Regions from separate parts of the Methylovirgula sp. 4M-Z18 genome, predicted to be linked through region 2. Evidence: riboswitches for the same ligand, from Rfam matches in the RefSeq annotation. Region 2 holds a riboswitch; the other holds the start of a gene.

Region 1 (9,563 bases), 870 kb from region 2:
ACTGGACCGTTCCGGAAGGCGGCGGCGGGCCGAATTACCCAAATATGTAATGTATTTCGGGGGCTTCACGGCGCAAAAATGCCATCTTTGACCTGGACTTTGCGGCCACGTTTTCTTAACCGAAAAGTGACGCTCTTTTCCTTAGGGTCGAACTTCGTTTGCGGTTCGACCCGAGGGTCAGTGGACACTTATAGATAGGTGCTGGACGTGAGCGAATTTGGTCGAGTGGCAGGAGCCATGAGGAAGCAAGGCGTCCGCCTTGCGACGATTGGCGACGCACCAATCGGCCAAATCCGCCACGCCCCCTTTGGGGGTGAGGTGAAAAATGGTCATCTGCCACGTCGCAATGCTTGCCGGTACGGACGTACCGGCCGCGCAATGCTCCTTGCATATGACCATTTTTGACCTCATCCAGCACCGATCTATAAGTGTCCACTGACCCCAAGAGCCCGCAAGGTTCCAACCTGTCCTACGGACGGAAAGATTCGCATCGTGCCGCTCACCCCCTCCCGGAAGTTCGCATCCTGGTTCTTTACAGCTCTCCTCGGCACCAGCCTTCTTTCTCCGATCGCCCTGGCGCGGCCGACTGTGGCCATTCCGACCCCCTTCGAAGTCGGCGGTAGCCCAGAGGGCAATTATCTTGCGGCGGTGGTCGCTGGCGACGACCAGGATACGGCGGCGGCGGCGACGTTTTTCAACGAAGTGTTGAATGCCGATCCGCGCAATGTCGAATTGATCGAGCATGCCTTCATCGCGACGCTTGCCAATGGCGACGTGCGCCGCGCCTTCGATCTGGCCGATAAGCTGCTCGCTTACGCGCACAATGACAAACTCGCCCATCTCGTCTTGGGCGTGCGCGACCTGAAAACCAATCAATATGCTTTGGCGCGGACCGAACTTGCGCAGAGCGATCCGGATGACCATTCGAATCTCACGTCCTCCTTGTTGAAGGCCTGGGCTTGGGTCGGTTCGCACAACGTGCAGAAGGCGCTGGAGACCACAGCGCATCTCAATGCCAATGGTTTTGGCGTGTTCCGCGATTTTCATGCGGCGCTCATGGCCGATGTGGCGAACGATGTCGATGAGGCGCAAAAGCGCGTGACGGCAGCCTATACGGCCGACCGCACCACGCTGCGCCTTGTCGAGGCGTATGGCCGCTTCATGTCGCGGCACGGCCACATCGACGACGCGCTGAAGGCCTATGAAGAGGTCGATAAGATCATCCCGCATTACCCATCCATCGCGCAGGCAATCACGAGTCTGAAGGCGGGCAAGGAACTGCCGCCGCTGGTGAGCAATGCGCAAGAGGGCGCCGCCGAAGTGCTGTACGGGCTCGGATCGTCTGGCCGTGCCGGCGACGAACTCACCTCGATCATTTACCTGCGGCTGGCGCTCTATCTGAACCCCGATCACGACACGGCGAGTTTCACCCTCGGCGAGACGTATGAGCGCATCAAGCGCTACGAACAGGCCATCGATGCCTATGAGGCAGTGCCGACAGCGAGCCCCTTGCGGCGCCTCGCGGACCTGCAGATCGGCACCGTGCTCGACACGATGGGACGGGTCGACGATGCGGCGAAACATGTCAAGGCGATCCTCGACGACAACCCGAAGGATTTCGACACGCTGACCATGCTGGGCCGGATACAAAGCGAGCAGAAGGATTATGCCGCCGCGGCCGGAACCTACACCAAGGCGCTCGATGCGGCGGGACCGGATGTGGTCAATCCATGGTCGCTCTATTACTTCCGCGGCATCGCCTATGAACGGCAGAAGAAATGGCCCCCGGCGGAGGCGGATTTCAAAAAGGCGCTGGAATTGTCGCCGGATCAACCACAGGTCCTCAACTATCTCGGCTATACCTGGGTCGATGCGGGTATCCATCTCGACGAGGCGTTCGCGATGCTGCGCCGCGCGGTGGAACTGAGCCCGGACGACGGGTATATCGTCGACAGTCTCGGCTGGGCGCATTACAAACTCGGCCATTATGAAGAGGCGACGAAGCTGCTCGAACACGCGGTCGACCTCAAACCCGGCGATCCGACGATCAACGATCACCTGGGCGATGCCTATTGGAAGATCGGTCGCAAGCTGGAGGCGCATTTCCAATGGAATCATGCGCGCGACATGAAGCCAGATCCGGAAGATTTGCCGCGCATCCTCGCCAAAATCGACAAGGGCCTCGATGCGGTAGAGGCTGAGAAGCCGGCCTCCGACAAGCCGGCGGAAAAACCCGCCGCGAAGCCGGCCGATGCGTCCAACAGCAGTCAATGAGGGTGCTGAGAGCCGCTCTGTTGGATGTCCGATATGCTGACGACACGCTGCCCCGCGAAGATTAATCTCACGCTGCATGTCGTTGCGCGCCGGGCTGATGGGTTGCACGAGCTTGAGAGTCTCGTCGCCTTTGCAGGCACCGGCGACAGTTTGAGCCTGTTGCCGGGCGGCAGTTTATCTTTAGCGGTCGAGGGCCCGCGTGCCGACTCGGCCGGCGAGACCGACAAGAATCTGGTCTTGGTCGCCGCCCGCAATCTCGCTGAGCGCGTGCCCGGCCTTCGCCTTGGCGCGTTTCATCTGATCAAACGGTTGCCGGTTGCCGCCGGTATCGGTGGCGGATCCTCGGATGCGGCCGGGGCGTTGCGATTGCTCGCTGAGGCCAATGGACTCGACCTCGACGATCCCCGCCTCATGGCAGCCGCACGCGCGACGGGAGCCGATGTGCCGGTATGCCTCGAGGCGAAGGCGCGGATCATGCGCGGTGTCGGCGAGGCACTCGCGCCGCCGATCAAACTACCGCCGCTGTTCGCGGTGCTCGTCAATCCAGGCGTTGCCGTCGCGACCAAAGATGTCTTCGGCGAACTCGGACTGAGGCCGGGCGAGGATTATGGCTTCGGCAAACATCCCGCGATCGAGACGGCGGGCGATGCCACGGGCCTTGGTGCGCTGCTGAAAAAGGCCCGCAACGATCTCGAGGCGCCGGCATCGAATATCGCGCCGGTCATCGGCCATGTGCTCGCCGTGCTGGGCGCCGCGCGCGGCCAAAGGCTCGCGCGCATGTCGGGCTCGGGCGCCACATGTTTTGCGCTGTTCGAAACCTGCCGCGCCGCGGCGACGGCCGCGCGCGTCATCCGCCGTGACCATCCCGGCTGGTGGGTGAAGGCAAGCGTGCTGCGATAAATCCGCGCGTCAATACGCGCGGCTGATGCAGAAATCGACCACGTCGCGCAAGGCTTGTTTCCAGGGCGAAGACGGGAAAATTTCGAGGGCATCGCGTGCCATAGCGCCGTAATGGCGTGCCCGCTCCACCGTATCTTCCAGGGCGCGGTGCTTGCGCATGACGGCGAGGGCCTGCTCCAGATCGCCGTCATGGACGTCGCCCTCCTCGAGCGTGCGTTTCCAGAACGCGCGTTCGGCCTCGTTGCCGCGCCGGAACGACAGGACGATCGGCAAGGTGATCTTGCCCTCGCGGAAATCGTCGCCGACATTCTTGCCGAGCTTGGCCGACGAGCCGCCGTAATCGAGGGCGTCGTCGATCAACTGGAAGGCAATGCCGAGATTGGCGCCATAGCCGCGGCAGGCGGCAATATCGGCTTTCGAATTCCGGGCCAGGATCGGCCCGACTTCGGCCGCGGCGGCGAACAAAGCTGCGGTTTTCGCTCGGATGACGGCGAGATAATCGTCCTCGGTCGTCTCCGTGTCCTTCGCGGCGGCAAGCTGCATCACCTCGCCTTCGGCAATGACAGTTGCCGCGGTGGACAGCACGTCGAGGCATTCGAGCGAACCGACCTCGACCATCATCTTGAACGCCTGGCCGAGCAGAAAATCGCCGACCAGCACGCTGGCCTCATTGCCCCACAACATGCGCGCCGCCAGCTTGCCGCGCCGCATGTCGCTCTCATCCACCACGTCGTCGTGCAGGAGGGTCGCCGTATGCATGAATTCGACGGAGGCCGCGAGCTTAACATGGCCCTCGCCGGCATAGCCGCACATCCCGGCAGTCGCGAGGGTCAGCATGGGCCGCAGCCGCTTGCCGCCCGAGGAAATCAGGTGGTTCGCGACTTCCGGAATCATCGTCACATCGGATCCGGTGCGTGACACGATGGTTTGGTTGACCCGCTCCATGTCTTTAGCCACCAAAGCACTGAGGCCTTCAATGCCGGTCTTGGCGGCCTTTTCATCGAGAGGAATGACTACACCCACGTTGTTACACCCTGTTGCCTGGTCAGCGGGACCATAGAGCCACCCTCTTCGCCCGGCAAGTGCGCAACTGCCACAGTGCGGGCCGTGGACGGGCGGCCTTTCCCCCGGGCGCCTGTTGCTCTATGATCGTAGATTGCGCCGGGAGAGACGATTTTGCACGAATTGCTGCGGACCAATGATTTGATCCTGATTTCGCGCGTAGAGGCGATTTTGGCGGACGAAGGCATCCGATATTTGGTGGCTGATCAGCATATGAGCGCGCTCGAAGGCTCGCTCGGCTTCCTGCCGCGCCGGATTCTGGTGCATGAAGACGATTTGCACGCCGCCCGCCACGCCCTCTGGCAAGAGGGGCTCAAGGACGAAATTCGGTCGTGAGCAGCGATCTTATTCGGACCATGCTGCTCGATCACAAGGTGCAATTGCTGCAGCCCCTGCGCGGCAATCGTGCCGGCACCGATGCGGTGCTCCTGGCCGCTGCCGCGCCGTCGCAGATCGCGGGGGCGGTGATCGATGTGGGCGCCGGGGTTGGCAGTATCGGTTTGATGATCGCGCAGCGGGCGCCGAAGGCGCGAATCGTGCTGCTCGAGAACGATCCCGCCGTGGCCGGCATCGCCCGCGAAAACATCGCGCTCAACGGCCGGCAGGAGCAGGTGTCGCTGGCCGAGGCGGATCTCCTGAAGTCAGCCGCGCGCCGGGCCGCGGGGGCCGGCGATGAAGCGTTCGACTATGTTTTTACCAATCCGCCCTTTTACGCCGCCCATACGGTACAGGCGTCGCGCGAGGTCGGGCGGGCGGCGGCGCATGTCTTTGCGGATGGCGCCGACCTTACGCAATGGATCAAGGCCTGTATCGCGCTGCTTAAGCCCGGTGGGCGCCTGCTCATGGTGCATCGCGCTGACGCGCTGGGCGATATGCTCGAGGCCGGCCGCAAGCAACTCGGCCATTTCGTCGTCAAGCCCATTCACCCGCGCGACGGCGCGCCGGCCAATCGCGTCATCGTCACGGCGCGCAAGGGCAGCCGCGCGCCGCTCGCACTTCTGCCAGGGCTCGTCATGCATAGCGCCGACGGCAAATTTTCGGCCGCAGCTGAGGCGATCAACCGCGGCGAAGCGCTTGTCGACATGGGGTGATGGCGCTTATTCGGTGTAATAGGGACGCTGCGAACGGGCGTTGCAGTAGACGTAGAAGGGCCGCCCCCACGCATCGTAGACCAGCCGTTCGGGCATGAGGCAGCGATCGGACATGGGTCGTTCGACCATGATCCGCATGGGACGGCGCGGCGGGCAGCGGTCGCGGGTGCAATCGATATTGACGGCGCTGCCGCCATCGTGGCTGCCGCCGGCAGTGCCGCCATTGCTATCGCCGCCTGAGGGGCCGGACGGTCCGGCATTGCCGCCGCGCGAGCCGCCATCGCTGCCTCTGCCGTTGGTCGTGGCGGCGGTGGCATTCGAGGCATCGAACACCACCTGAGCGATGCTTGCGGCGCCGAGGACGGCGACCAGCAGGGCTGCGGCAGATGAGGTTTTAAGACGTTGACTGATCATCGTGTTTCTCCGTTGCGAGTGACCTTGCGTTGTGCCGGTCTCTCCAAAACGGCACGTCGGAAGGATGCGCCGGAGCTTGGGCCCCTGCGGTGCGCTTTCTCACGCCGCCGCGTTGACCCGATGACGGCATCTGAGTAGGGTCCGCCCGCAAATTTGGGATTGGCCGATGACCGAAGATTTCATGAATCCGAAGCGCTCGTTTCAGGGGCTTCTCTTGACGCTGCAGCGTTTCTGGGCGGAGCAGGGCTGCGTGATCCTGCAGCCCTACGATATGGAAGTCGGGGCCGGCACCTTCCATCCGGCCACGACCTTGCGCTCGCTCGGCCCGAAGCCTTGGAAAGCGGCCTATATCCAGCCGTCCCGCCGCCCGAAGGACGGCCGCTACGGGGAAAACCCGAACCGCCTGCAGCACTATTACCAGTTTCAGGTCATTCTGAAACCGTCGCCGCCGGATCTGCAGGATCTCTATCTGAAATCGCTCTATGCGATCGGCATCGACCCGCTGCTGCACGACATCCGTTTCGTCGAGGACGATTGGGAGAGCCCGACGCTCGGCGCCTGGGGCCTCGGCTGGGAATGCTGGTGTGACGGAATGGAAGTGAGCCAGTTCACCTATTTCCAGCAGGTCGCCGGTTTCGAATGTTCCCCGGTTTCGGGCGAATTGACCTACGGCCTCGAACGGCTCGCCATGTATCTGCAGGGCGTCGAGAGCATTTATGACCTCAATTTCAACGGCCGCGAGGGCGCGGACAAGGTCACTTACGGCGACGTATTCCTGCAGGCGGAACAGGAATATTCGCGCCACAATTTCGAATATGCCGACACGGCGATGCTGTTCCAGCACTTCAAGGACGCCGAGGCCGAATGCAAGGCGCTTTTAGAAAAGGGCAAGGGCGCCGAGCAGGGCGAGCGGCACAAACTGGCGCTGCCGGCCTATGATCAATGTATCAAGGCCTCGCACCGCTTCAACCTGCTCGACGCGCGCGGCGTGATCTCGGTGACGGAGCGGCAGAGCTACATTTTGCGCGTGCGCGAACTCGCCAAGGCCTGCGGCGCGGCGTGGTTGCAGACCGAAGGCGGCGGTGCGTAAAGTTAAACGGATAGAGCGGATCGCGGCCTTCCAGGCCGCATCTTGCCCGCCATTTGATGCGCGGCCTGGAAGGCCGCGGCCCGCTCATCTTGACGCCGCGCCGTTCAGACGACATGTTATAGCAAACCCGGGGAGCCCGAGAGGGCTGAGAGGCTGCAGTGCGGCGACCCGTTTCACCTGATCCAGGTCATGCTGGCGTAGGGATGGTGCCATGAAAAAGAGTTTCCGGATGGCCTGCCGCGCCGCTTATCTCAAGCGGAGGCGATGATGCGCGTTCGCATCAATGGCGCAGGGATTGCGGGGCTCACCTGCGCTTACGAATTTGCCCGTCGCGGCGCGCGCGTCGAGATCATCGACCAGCGCGATGAGGCCGGCCGCGGCTGTTCCTGGTTTGCCGGTGGCATGATCGCGCCGTGGTGCGAGGCCGAAAGCGCCGAGCCGCTCGTCCTGCGCCTGGGGCAGGAGGCGTTGCGGTTCTGGGCCGAGCATTTTCCGGTTGCGCGGAAAGGCACTTTGGTGGTGGCGCCGCCGCGCGACCGGCATGAGCTCGATCGCTTTGCCCGCCGCACCAGCGCCTACGAATGGGTCGATGCGGATGCCATCGCCGCACATGAGCCGGATCTCGGCGGCCGCTTCTCGCGCGGACTTTTCTTTCACGAGGAAGCGCATCTCGATCCGCGCGCCACGGTCGACGCTTTGGTGCGGCGGCTGGCCGGCGAGATGGGCGTCACCTTCCGGCTGAATGAGAATGCGGATTTCTCCGGCGCAGGCGTCGATGTCACGCTCGATTGCCGCGGGCTTGCCGCGCGGGATGTTTGGCCTTCCCTGCGCGGTGTGAAGGGCGAAATGGTCATCGTCAAAGCACGGGATGTGACATTGTCGCGCCCCGTGCGTCTGCTGCATCCGCGCATTCCGGTCTATATCGTGCCGCGCGCCGGCAATCTGTTCATGATCGGCGCCACGATGATCGAGAACGACGAAGCCGGCCGCATCACCGCGCGCTCGCTGATCGAATTGTTGAATGCCGCCTACACGCTGCATCCAGCATTCGGCGAAGCAGAAGTCGTCGAGATCGGCTGCGACGTGCGTCCCGCCTTTCCCGACAATCTGCCGCGCATCCGCCGCGACGGCCGCATCATCCGCGTGAACGGATTGTATCGGCACGGTTATCTGCTCTCGCCCAGCATCGCCCGCATGACCGCGGATCTGGCGTTCGAGGACAAAATTTACCCTGAGGTTATGCATGAAGATTTCAGTGAACGGGCAACCGCATGAGGTGAGCGCGCGTACGCTGCGCGACCTCTTGTCCGATATGGAGTACGAGGATCTGCCGGTGGCAACCGCGCATAATCATGATTTCGTGCGCGCGCAGGACCGCGACAAGATCGTCTTGAAGGAAGGCGACGAGGTGGAAATTCTCACGCCGCGGCAGGGAGGCTGATCGATGCGTGCATTTGCGCCTTACGGCACCGAGCTTTCCTCGCGCCTGCTGCTCGGCACGTCGCAATATCCGTCGCCCGCGATTCTACTCGACGCGATCAAGGCGAGCGGCACGCAGGTCGTGACGGTGTCGCTGCGCCGCGAGTCCGGCGGCGGCCGCGCGGGGCATGATTTCTGGTCGCTCATTCAGTCGGCCAATGTGCGCGTGCTGCCGAACACGGCCGGCTGCCATACGGTGAAGGAAGCGGTGACGACGGCGCATATGGCGCGCGAATTGTTCGGGACCGATTGGATCAAGCTGGAAGTGATCGGCGAGTCCGACACGCTCCAGCCGGATGTGTTCGGCCTTGTCGAAGCGGCGCGCATCCTGAATGCGGATGGCTTCAAGGTCTTTCCCTATACGACCGAGGATCTCATTGTCGCAGAGCGGCTTCTCGACGCGGGATGCGAAGTGCTGATGCCCTGGGGCGCACCGATCGGCTCGGGTCGTGGGCTCAACAATGTCTATGGCTTGCGCTCGCTGCGTGCGCATTTCCCCGACGTGCCGCTCGTCATCGATGCCGGCCTCGGCGTGCCGTCGCATGCGGGCGCGGCGATCGAGCTTGGCTATGACGGCATCCTGCTCAACACGGCGGTCGCCAAGGCCGGCGATCCGGTCGCGATGGCGCGCGCCTTTGCGCTGGCGATCGAGGCGGGCGTGTTGGCGCGCGACGCCGATCCGATGGAGCCGCGCGACATGGCGGCGCCCTCGACGCCGGTGATCGGCAAGGCTTTTGGGTAAGGATAATGATGCTGCCGCGTTTCTATCTCATCGTCGATAAATCCGAATGGTTGGTGCGCCTGCTGCCGCAAGGCGTGAAGCTGGTGCAATTGCGGATCAAGGATTTGCCGGAAGATCACTTGCGGCAGGAGATCCGCGCCGCAAAAGCGCTCTGTGCCGCGCATGGCGCGCAATTGGTCATCAATGATTATTGGCGCCTCGCCATGGAGGAAGGGTGCGATTTTGTCCACCTGGGCCAAGGCGATCTCGAGAGTGCCGATGTGGCGGCCATTCGCAAGGCCGGAATGAAGCTCGGTGTCAGCACGCACGACCATGCCGAACTCGACCGCGCGCTGGCGCTCGACCCGGATTATATCGCGCTCGGGCCGATCTATCCGACAATCCTCAAGCAGATGCCCTTCGGTCCGCAGGGATTGGAGCGGATCGGCGAATGGAAGCGCCTGATCGGTTCGCGGCCGCTCGTCGCAATTGGGGGCTTGAGCGTCGAGCGGGCGCCGGGCGTTATCGAGGC
Region 2 (9,563 bases):
GATCGTCCACCAGCACCGTGTCGCCAGGGCGCAGCAGGAAGCGGCAGATGAGGTCGAGACTTTGCGTGCCCGACGCGGTGAGCAGGAGATGGTCGGGCGAGGCCTCGAGCCCCTCCTCCGCGAAGCGCGCGATGAGCAGCCGCCGCAGGGCCAGCGAGCCGCGCGTGCTGCCATAATCCGTGAAGGTCTCGTCGCTCGCGCGCGCGACGCTGCGAAAGGCGCGGCGCAGCGCGTCGCCCGGCATCCAATCCGGCGGCAGCCAGCCGCAACCCGGCTTCGGCATGTCCGGGTCGGCGTCGAGCGCCTGGCGCGAGACCCAGAACGGGTCGACCGAGCGGTCGCGCTGCGGCGCATCCACGGTCAGGGTAAGGGGCTGCAGCGCTTTCGGCGCCACATAAAAGCCGGAGCCGCGCCGCGCCAGAATGAGGCCCTCCGCCGCCAGCCGGTCATAGGCTTCGACGATTGTCGAGGGCGACACGCCCATCGTCGCGGCAAAGCCGCGGATGGAGGGCAGCCGGTCGCCCGGGCTCAGCGCCCGGCTCGCGATCCTGGCGCGCACCGCGTTCATCACTTCGGCGGTGCGCGTTCCTGATGTGTCGGGCGCGTGCAGAGACAAGTGTATGGCTCCTCATGCCGGTACAGTTTCGTCAAATTGTACTGAACTGTGTCTGCCTTTGCCAGAGGGAAGGCGGTAAGGCTTGACCGCATGAAAACATCGATACAGGGTTGGGGCAGCGGCCTCGTCGGCGTCGTCATCTTCAGCGGCTCGTTGCCGGCGACGCGCGTGGCCGTGGCCGGCTTCTCGCCTTTGTTCCTCACTTCCGCTCGGGCGGTGATCGCCGCCTTGCTCGGCGCGGCGCTGCTCGGCCTGCTGCGGCAGGCGCGGCCGCGGCGCGAGGACTTTGTCCCACTCGCCATCGTCGCGCTCGGCGTGGTCGTCGGGTTTCCTTTGCTTACCGCGCTGGCGCTGCAGCACATCACCTCTGCCCATTCGATCGTCTATGTCGGGCTTTTGCCTTTGGCGACGGCACTGTTCGGCGCCTGGCGCGGCGGCGAACGGCCCAAGCCGCTGTTCTGGCTCTTCTCCGTGCTCGGCAGCCTGGCGGTCGTCGGTTTCGCATTCGTCAGCAGCGGCAATGGCACGTTCACGGGCGATGCGCTCATGGTCGCGGCCATTCTGCTGTGCGGTCTTGGCTATGCCGAGGGTGGCAAGATCTCGCGCCGCCTGGGCGGCTGGCAGGTGATTTCGTGGGCGCTGGTGCTCGCCTTACCGCCGATGCTGCTGATCGCCGCGATGAGCCTGCCGGCCGCGTGGGACACGATTCGTGCGCCGGCCTGGATCGGCCTCGCTTATGTCTCGATCTTCAGCATGCTGCTCGGCTTCGTCTTCTGGTATCGCGGCCTGGCGCTCGGCGGCATCGCGGCCGTCGGGCAATTGCAATTGCTGCAACCGTTTCTCGGCCTCGTGCTCGCGGCGACGCTGCTGCACGAGCATTTGAGCGTGCTGATGTTCGCCGCCATGGCCGGCGTCGTGTGCTGCGTCGCGGGCGCGAAGAAGTTTGCGGTGTGATTACGTGACGCGCGGCGCGCCGATTTCGTAGCTGCGCAGGTTGCGGTCGCGAATGCCCAAATCCGGCCAGGCGGCGCGCCATTGCGTGAGATGTTCCGACGCGAAATGCCGGTCGAGCGCCGCCTGATCGCGCCAGATTTCGCTCACATGGATCAGGCCGGGATCGAGCACGTCCTCGGCATAGGAGTATTCCACGCAGCCATTCTCGGCGCGGCTCATCTCGACCATGCGGCGCATGATTGGCTTGGCGCGTGCGAGATTTTCGGGTGGAAGGCGGACGGTGCCGATGATCAGGAGCAAATTCACGACTTTTCCAATTTTTGCGACGCTCTCACACACTGCGCACATCTCGGCTGGTCAATCTGTCGAGGCGATTGCTGCTCGCGAGATTCGGCATAACAAGCCGCAACAATGAGCCACCTTTTTCCCTGCAGCACAGGCTTATATCTCAAGGCCGCAGCGATTATTCTGGATGCCACAATTACGTTGACACTTTGTAAATATACAAATTATGAGATCGAAACAAACGTGCTCATCTTTTTTCGAATTCTCGGACCAGATGACAAGTCTGACAACACAAGACGCATGCTTCATAAAGTGGAGACGCAAAAAGAGATCAAATATGCTATCATTGTAATTGCATCTGGGTTAGTTTCTGCTGATGAACCTCCAAGACATCGAAGCATTTGTGGCTGTGGCGGAAACCGGCTCCGTTAATCGCGCGGCCGTCCGGCTCAATCTAACGCAGCCGGCGGTTACGCGACGGGTGCAAAACTTTGAAGCCGCGATGAAGGATGCACCTATTTTCAACCGCGAAGTTAAGCCAGCCGTGTTGACAGCCCTTGGGGTTCATGTACTCGCGCAATGCCGAGATGTTTTGACTGCCGTCGCAAAATTGCAGGCCAGCACAACGAAACATGCCACTCCTGTGGGTGAGTTAAAGATCGGCGTCGCCCATGGTCTCGGCGGTATTGTGTTAACGTCCCCTCTTGATGCGTTGCGCCGAGGCTTCCCACAGATCAAATTGCAGATCGGTTCCAATTGGACCCGCGATCTGATCGAAGATATGCGCTCAGGATCTCTCGATTGTTCCGTCGGTCTTCTGACCGATGATCATATCATTCCAAACACGCTTGTCCGTCATAGGCTTGGTGCGGAACAAGTCGTTGTCGTCTCTGCGAATAAAGCCGCCACAAAAGCCAATGGCGCGCCCTGGCATCTGCGTGATCTTGCTGACGAAGGTTGGTTTTTGAATCCACATGGGTGTGGATGCCGAGCCTTTCTCATGAAAAGTTATGAACGGCAGCAATTGCCTCTTCACATCATAGCAGAAGTCTTTGGTGAAGATTTGCAGTTGTCATTGCTCGCGCATAGTGGCGGGCTCAGCCTTATTCCGCGGCGCCAGTTTTATGAAAGTTCTCATCGGCATCACTTGCAAATATTGGAGGTTTGCGATTTCGCTTTACCAATGCATGTGACTCTCATTCGTCAGGCTGCGCCCGGGCGCTTCGATGCTGTCACCGATCTTCTGACGACTGAATTGAGAGCGAAATTGAGCTAATGAGAATTGTTGCATAATCATTATAGACATTATGCATTTGATTTATTTTGCGCCTGACTGCAATTCTTCCTGACAATTTGCAGGAGCTGACCAATGATTGTTGCAATCTTCCGTTCCAGATTGAACCCTGATGTTCTCGACGAATATTTGCCGATGGCGCAGCGGATGAGTACGCTTGCCCGCACGATACCCGGTTACATTTCTCATAAAGGATTTGTCGCCGAAGATGGTGAACGTGTGACGATTGTTGAATTTGAAAACGAAGAGGCCATGCAACAATGGCGTATTCATCCAGAGCATGCAAAAGCCAAATCGCGTGGCATGCAGAATTTTTTCAGTGAATATAAATATCAGATCTGCAGGATGATGCGGGATCGTGTATGGACGGGACTATATTAAAGGGTTTGGATTATGGTGGCACTCTATTAAATACGCGAAATATCAGTCTCCTCGGGAAGATGAGCCCTTCGCGCGAAGGGACTAAACTGATTGGTCCTCTGCAATTTTCACGGTTTAGTGATACGTCACCACCATCGGTATGGTCTAGAAATACATGCGGCTGGACAACATGTTGCAAGGGAGCGCTCACGCCGCTTCTCCCTCATCCAACCCGCTAACGCGGCTCACCTTCTCCCGCTACGCGGGAGAAGGGTTTGCATTTCATCATTTATGCTGACTTACTCCCCCGTCTCTACATAGATCTGGCTGCCGCTGTCCTTGAACTTCGCGCTCATTTCGGCGAAGCCCTGTTCCTGCTGCGCCTGCATCTCGGCGGCTTCCTTGCGCAGGTCCTGCGTGATTTTCATCGAGCAGAATTTCGGGCCGCACATCGAGCAGAAATGCGCGACCTTGTGCGCTTCCTTCGGCAGGGTCTCGTCGTGATAGGCGCAGGCCGTATCGGGGTCGAGCGAGAGGTTGAACTGGTCTTCCCAGCGGAACGAGAAGCGCGCGCGGCTCATCGCGTCGTCGCGGATCTGCGCTGCCGGATGGCCCTTGGCGAGATCGGCCGCGTGCGCCGCGATCTTGTAGGTGATGACGCCGGTCTTCACGTCGTCGCGGTTGGGCAGGCCCAGATGTTCCTTCGGCGTGACGTAGCAGAGCATCGCCGTGCCGAACCAGCCGATCATCGCCGCGCCGACGGCCGAGGTGATGTGATCGTAGCCCGGCGCGATATCGGTGGTGAGCGGTCCAAGCGTGTAGAACGGCGCTTCGCCGCACTCACGCAATTGCTTGTCCATGTTCACCTTGATCTTGTGCATCGGCACGTGGCCGGGGCCTTCGATCATCACCTGGCAGCCCTTGTCCCAGGCGATCTTGGTGAGTTCGCCCAGCGTCTCGAGTTCGGCAAATTGCGCCCGGTCGTTGGCGTCCGCGATCGAGCCGGGGCGCAGGCCGTCGCCGAGCGAGAACGACACGTCATATTTGCGCATGATGTCGCAGATGTCGCCGAAATGCTCGTAGAGGAAGCTTTCGCGGTGATGCGACAGGCACCAGCGCGCCATGATCGAACCGCCGCGCGACACGATGCCGGTGACGCGGTTGGCGGTCAGCGGCACGTAAGCGAGGCGCACGCCGGCATGGATGGTGAAATAATCGACGCCCTGTTCGGCCTGTTCGATCAGCGTGTCCTTGAACACTTCCCAATCGAGCTTCGCCGCATCGCCATCGACCTTCTCCAGCGCCTGATAGATCGGCACCGTGCCGATCGGCACCGGCGCGTTGCGCAGGATCCAGCCGCGGATGTTGTGGATGTTGCGGCCGGTCGAGAGGTCCATCACCGTATCGGCGCCCCAGCGGATCGCCCACACCATTTTCTCGACCTCTTCCGCAACGGAGGAGGTGACGGCGGAATTGCCGATATTGGCGTTGACCTTCACGAGGAAGTTGCGGCCGATCGCCATCGGCTCGATTTCCGGATGGTTGATGTTGGCGGGAATGATCGCGCGGCCGCGCGCGATCTCCTCGCGCACGAATTCCGGCGTGATGAAAGGCGGGATCGCCGCGCCGAAGCTTTCGCCGTCGCTCAGTTTCTCTTGCGCCTGCTGCAGCATCTGCGCGCGGCCGATGTTTTCGCGATGCGCCACATAGATCATTTCCGGCGTGACGATGCCGGCGCGGGCAAATTCATATTGGGTGACGAGCTGACCGTCGCGGCCACGCAGAATGTCGTGCGGCGCGGGGCAGGACGGCACCAGATGCGCCTCGCCGACATTGCCATTGTCCTCGGGGCGGACATCGCGGCCTGCAATCGTCTCGAAGCCGCGCGCGCCGAGCCAGCCCCCGCGCACTTTCGGCGCGCCCTGGGCGAGGTCGATCTTCACATTCTCGTCGGTGTAGGGGCCCGACGTATCATAGACGCGTAAGGTCGGCATGTCGGGATCGGAGAGCGCAATCTCGCGCAGCGGCACTTTGACGTCGGGCGCGCCGTCATAGGCGGCGTGGACCTTCTTCGAACCGCGCAGGGCGCCGGTCGTGACGGTTTGCGGCGCGGCGACGAGGTTGGATTTGGTTGGTGCGTTCATTTTTGTCTCCCCATCACGGCCCAAAACATGGAACACGTGAATTTATGTGTTTGAACGGGACGCGCCCGGTCCAAAAAGAGAGCCAAACGTAGCGGGGATTATGGGCATCGATTTCATCCCGTCCCTCCGCCGGTATGACCCGGATCAGGTTCAATGGTCATTGCGGGCGGGCGAAACCCAAAGCGCAAACTCTCAGCCCCCTCACGGGGCCCCCATCGGAATGACACTAGTCTTTCGCGATTGTCGGGAAATTGCAAGGCATATTTGGCCGCGTGCCGGCGGGAGGCAGGTGCGCCGGCGCACCTCGCCCGGGGCAAAATGTGGTATGAATGTGGCCGCGCGGCCGGTTTTGCGGCCGTTTCGCGAGCGTTTCGTCATTCTTTGGGGGCATTCCGTGCGCAAATCACTTCTGTCTGTTTTCGTCCTGGCTGCAACGTTGAGCACCGCGGGCGTTGCCTGTGCGCAAAGCGATTCCGGCAAGCCGTCCATCGGCAGTAAATTGCAGGCCTATATCGGCTGCATCAACCGGCTCTCCGAGCGGGCGCACCAATCGGAAGAGCGCTACCGGAGCTGGGCGGCCGCCTCCGGCCCCACCGGCAAGGAGCGGATCATCTACGGCACCTACACGATTTACGACACGAGCGATTGCGCCAAGAAGGTCGAGGCCGCCAATGCGACCGAGCCGCACGATGCGGCACTCGAAGCGGCTGGCACGGCCTATGTGCAGGCGGTGACAACGCTGGAGCCGCTGTTGAAGCAGGCCGACGATTATTACGACCAGAGCAACTACAAAGACGACAAGATGGCCAAGGGCAAGGCGCTGCATCCGCAGCTCATGGCCGCCTGGGCCGCCTTCGACAAGGCGGATGCGGACCTGCGCGGCCGGGTGCAGGCGCTCAACGATCAGGTCCAGGCTGAGCTGCTCGCCGCCATCGAGAAGGAGGAGGGCAAAAACGCGCATTATTACGCGCTCGATCTGATGATCAAAGCCAAGGCGCTGCTGCGCGCCGAGCTCGTCAATGAGCCGGACAAGCCGGATCTCGCCAAGATCAACCCGGCGCTCGACGCCTATGATGGCGCGGTGCAGGCGCTCGACCAATATGCCTCCGCCCATCCAGGCCCGTTCGATTCGGTGCTGGTGAACAGCGCCAAGAGCTATCTCGTCTCGGCCAAGAACTTGATGCGCCGCATCCGCGACAAGACGCCCTACAGCACCGGCGACAAGATGATGCTTTCGCAGCAAGGCGCCGGCTGGATGGTCGAAGGCTCGCCGCCGCGCGTGAACCACGACTACAACCAGCTCGTCGACAGTTTCAACATGAGGCATTGAGGGGGTATTCGCAGGAGAGCCGCAGATCCGCTGCTCTCCGGACGGGATGCTTCACCTCGCGGGCTTGAAGCGTCCGTAAAGCTCTCCGGCCAAAGCCTTGAGCGCCTCGTCGGCCTTCGTTCCTCCGACATTGGTCATGAGCACCATGGCGAAATCTCGCTCCGGCTGCATCATGATGTAGGCGAGGTTCATGCCGTTCGAACCGCCATGAAATATGAAGTCCTCAGATGAGAACGGGAGGCTTGTCGTGCCCCAACCGAGGCCGTAGCTCCCGCTCGGGGGCGTGCCGGGCGGGGCATGGGGGCGGTCCATCGAGATGACCGGCGTGTGCAGCCTGCGCAAGGTTTCCGGGCGCACCAGCGCCGGCCCGCGTTTGCCTTCGCCCGCATTCCAGCTCGCCCAGGCGGCGAAGTCGAGCACGGAGAGATGCACGGTGCCGGCCGGCCCGTAGATCGGTGGGACGTCGCCATCGGGGCCCGCGAGCATGGCTTTCAGCGTGCCGTCGTCGCGGGGGAGGTGTCCGAGCGGCGCGTCGATGCGCCCGAGGCTCGCTTGCGGGCCGAAGCCGGCGCTGCGCAGGCCGAGAGGGCCAAAGACCGAGGCCGCGACGATCTCCTCCCAGGTGGCGCGGCCGGCGCGCTCGATCATGGCGCCGGCGAACGTGTAGCCGAGATTGGAATAGGCGAATTGCGTTCCGGGCTTCGTCTGCGGCTCCTGACCGGCCCATTGCGCGAGAAGCCAGAGTCTCAGTTCGTCGAGATTGAGATCCTGCTGCGCATAGGACTGCTCGAGGAGCTTTGCGATCGCCTCGTCGTCGGTCGGAATGCCGCTCGTATGGGACAGAAGCTGCTCGAGCGTGACCCCGCCGAGCGTTGGATGCAAGCGCGCGGCAAGATCGGGGAACGTCTCGCCCAATGTCGCCTCCCAGCGCAGCTTGCCCGCCTCGACAAGGATCGCCGCCGCGAGCGCCGTCATGGCTTTGGTATCGGAGCCGATGTGGAAACGGTCATTGATAGCGACCGGCGCATCCGTTGCGACGCGGCGCGTTCCAACCGCTCCAGTCGCAACTGTGACGCCGCCCCTGACGACGGCGGCGGCGAGCGCCGGCAGGTTGTGGCTGGCAAGATAGGGCCGAAGCGTCCCAGCGATATCCTCGCGAGCTTCGGTGGCCTCTTGCCCAATCGCTTCCCTCGCGGCGGCCGCGCCGAGCGCGATCCCGGCGAAGGCCATCATCACCTGACGCCGCTGCATGCGATCTCCTGCGTTGCGCGGGGCTTTTCGCCTTTGGCGCGCTATAGCCGTCCCCTGCCCGGCTGCCGTTCGCTTCGCTGCGAGAAGCCTAGCCGCATGACCGCCACTTCGGGAAGGCTGAAGAACGTCCAACCAGAAAAAATCTCGAAAACAAACAGAATGGACGAAATCGGGAGATTCGAGGCTCATGTTCGATTCTGCCCCGTTCCAGATCTCGTTCCACATGAGAAATCACTATTGTCCCGGCTTCGCCACCCGCGCCCGTGCTCGATTTTCAAATGCGGTTGCTCACGGCGAAGCGGCGAAAAATTTGACAAATCCAACATAAGAACATATAGTGAACATGCTTTTTGCCGAGGAATGACAAATGCGTGAATCACCGGGACGGATGCGCGAGAGCAAATGGGAAGCACATAAAAAAATTTGAGAACAAACTAATAGAGGAAATATATATTATTATTCAATATGTTCACGGTGATCGGGGTTAAAAAAGAGCGATTCATAATGGCTTGGGGCAGTCGGCAATCGGGCTTCGCCAACAAGAGCTCTCAAGGCTCGCCGTGTTTCAACCACCCTTCGACGGCCGAACGCCAACGGCTGCGCCGCAAGCTCAGCGCTTGCGTGCCACGCCGCCGCGGGCGCTGAGCGAGCTTACGCGGCGCAGGTGGCCGCCGGCGGCGCTTTTGGGCAGTTTTTCGGCAATGCCGTAGGTGCGCTCGCGCCGGTCGATTTCCGCGTCCACGTCGGAGGGCAGAATGCCGCATTCCGCCCAGATGACCGCGAGATGATAGAGCAGGTCGGCGCTTTCCATGATCACCGCCTCGCGATGCATCTGCACCGCATCGAGACCGACTTCAATCGCTTCCTCGGCAAGCTTCTTCGCCATCTTCTGCACGCCGTCGCGAAACAATTTCGACGTGCGCGACAAATTGGGGTCGCGGTCGCGGGCGGTAAGGACCGTAGCATAGAGGCGGTTGATCGAATCGGTCATGCTGACACCATACGAGAAATAGAGACTTGTTGTGGGAAAATCGGTGGAACGCCCGGAAATACGGGCCACAATTTGTGGCTTTTTGCAAAGCCTATTGTCTCGCGCTTGTCAATTCCCACAGTGTTGTACGCTTGGACAACCGCACCGCACACACGGCAGGTGACATCTTGCGAAGGCGGCCCGCGCGCTGCGAGCGAGCCGCATCGTTTTGAAAATGCGCCTGTATCGCAGCGCTAAAACGGATTCGCTCAGCGCCGTGTTCATTTTGAGCGCAAGAAGCGGAGTGCGGCCTTGGCAGGTGTCCTATACGCCATGCTCATTGCCGGAAAGCCGCCGTC

What was found. Region 2 has a riboswitch for thiamine pyrophosphate ahead of thiC (phosphomethylpyrimidine synthase ThiC). Riboswitches for the same ligand answer to the same signal wherever they lie in the genome.
Region 1: another riboswitch for thiamine pyrophosphate. It lies ahead of V9T28_RS03695 (FAD-dependent oxidoreductase); the one in region 2 lies ahead of thiC (phosphomethylpyrimidine synthase ThiC).

What each region holds. Positions count from the first base shown of each region.
Region 1 is NZ_CP149574.1:814,230-823,792, forward strand. Features, by position in the region: gene V9T28_RS03655 (electron transfer flavoprotein-ubiquinone oxidoreductase) at 1-50, shown strand, start outside; gene V9T28_RS03660 (tetratricopeptide repeat protein) at 493-2,274, shown strand; gene V9T28_RS03665 (4-(cytidine 5'-diphospho)-2-C-methyl-D-erythritol kinase) at 2,308-3,174, shown strand; gene V9T28_RS03670 (polyprenyl synthetase family protein) at 3,184-4,197, opposite strand; gene V9T28_RS03675 (putative signal transducing protein) at 4,351-4,572, shown strand; gene V9T28_RS03680 (tRNA1(Val) (adenine(37)-N6)-methyltransferase) at 4,569-5,327, shown strand; gene V9T28_RS03685 (hypothetical protein) at 5,334-5,741, opposite strand; gene V9T28_RS03690 (glycine--tRNA ligase subunit alpha) at 5,923-6,831, shown strand; TPP riboswitch at 6,950-7,053, shown strand; gene V9T28_RS03695 (FAD-dependent oxidoreductase) at 7,099-8,106, shown strand; gene thiS (sulfur carrier protein ThiS) at 8,087-8,272, shown strand; gene V9T28_RS03705 (thiazole synthase) at 8,276-9,052, shown strand; gene V9T28_RS03710 (thiamine phosphate synthase) at 9,058-9,563, shown strand, end outside.
Region 2 is NZ_CP149574.1:4,783,497-4,793,059, reverse strand. Features, by position in the region: gene V9T28_RS22200 (aminotransferase-like domain-containing protein) at 1-568, opposite strand, end outside; gene V9T28_RS22195 (DMT family transporter) at 707-1,570, shown strand; gene V9T28_RS22190 (putative quinol monooxygenase) at 1,571-1,870, opposite strand; gene V9T28_RS22185 (LysR family transcriptional regulator) at 2,232-3,131, shown strand; gene V9T28_RS22180 (antibiotic biosynthesis monooxygenase family protein) at 3,225-3,530, shown strand; gene thiC (phosphomethylpyrimidine synthase ThiC) at 3,809-5,653, opposite strand; TPP riboswitch at 5,758-5,879, opposite strand; gene V9T28_RS22170 (YiiG family protein) at 6,153-6,983, shown strand; gene V9T28_RS22165 (serine hydrolase domain-containing protein) at 7,035-8,234, opposite strand; gene hisE (phosphoribosyl-ATP diphosphatase) at 8,845-9,225, opposite strand.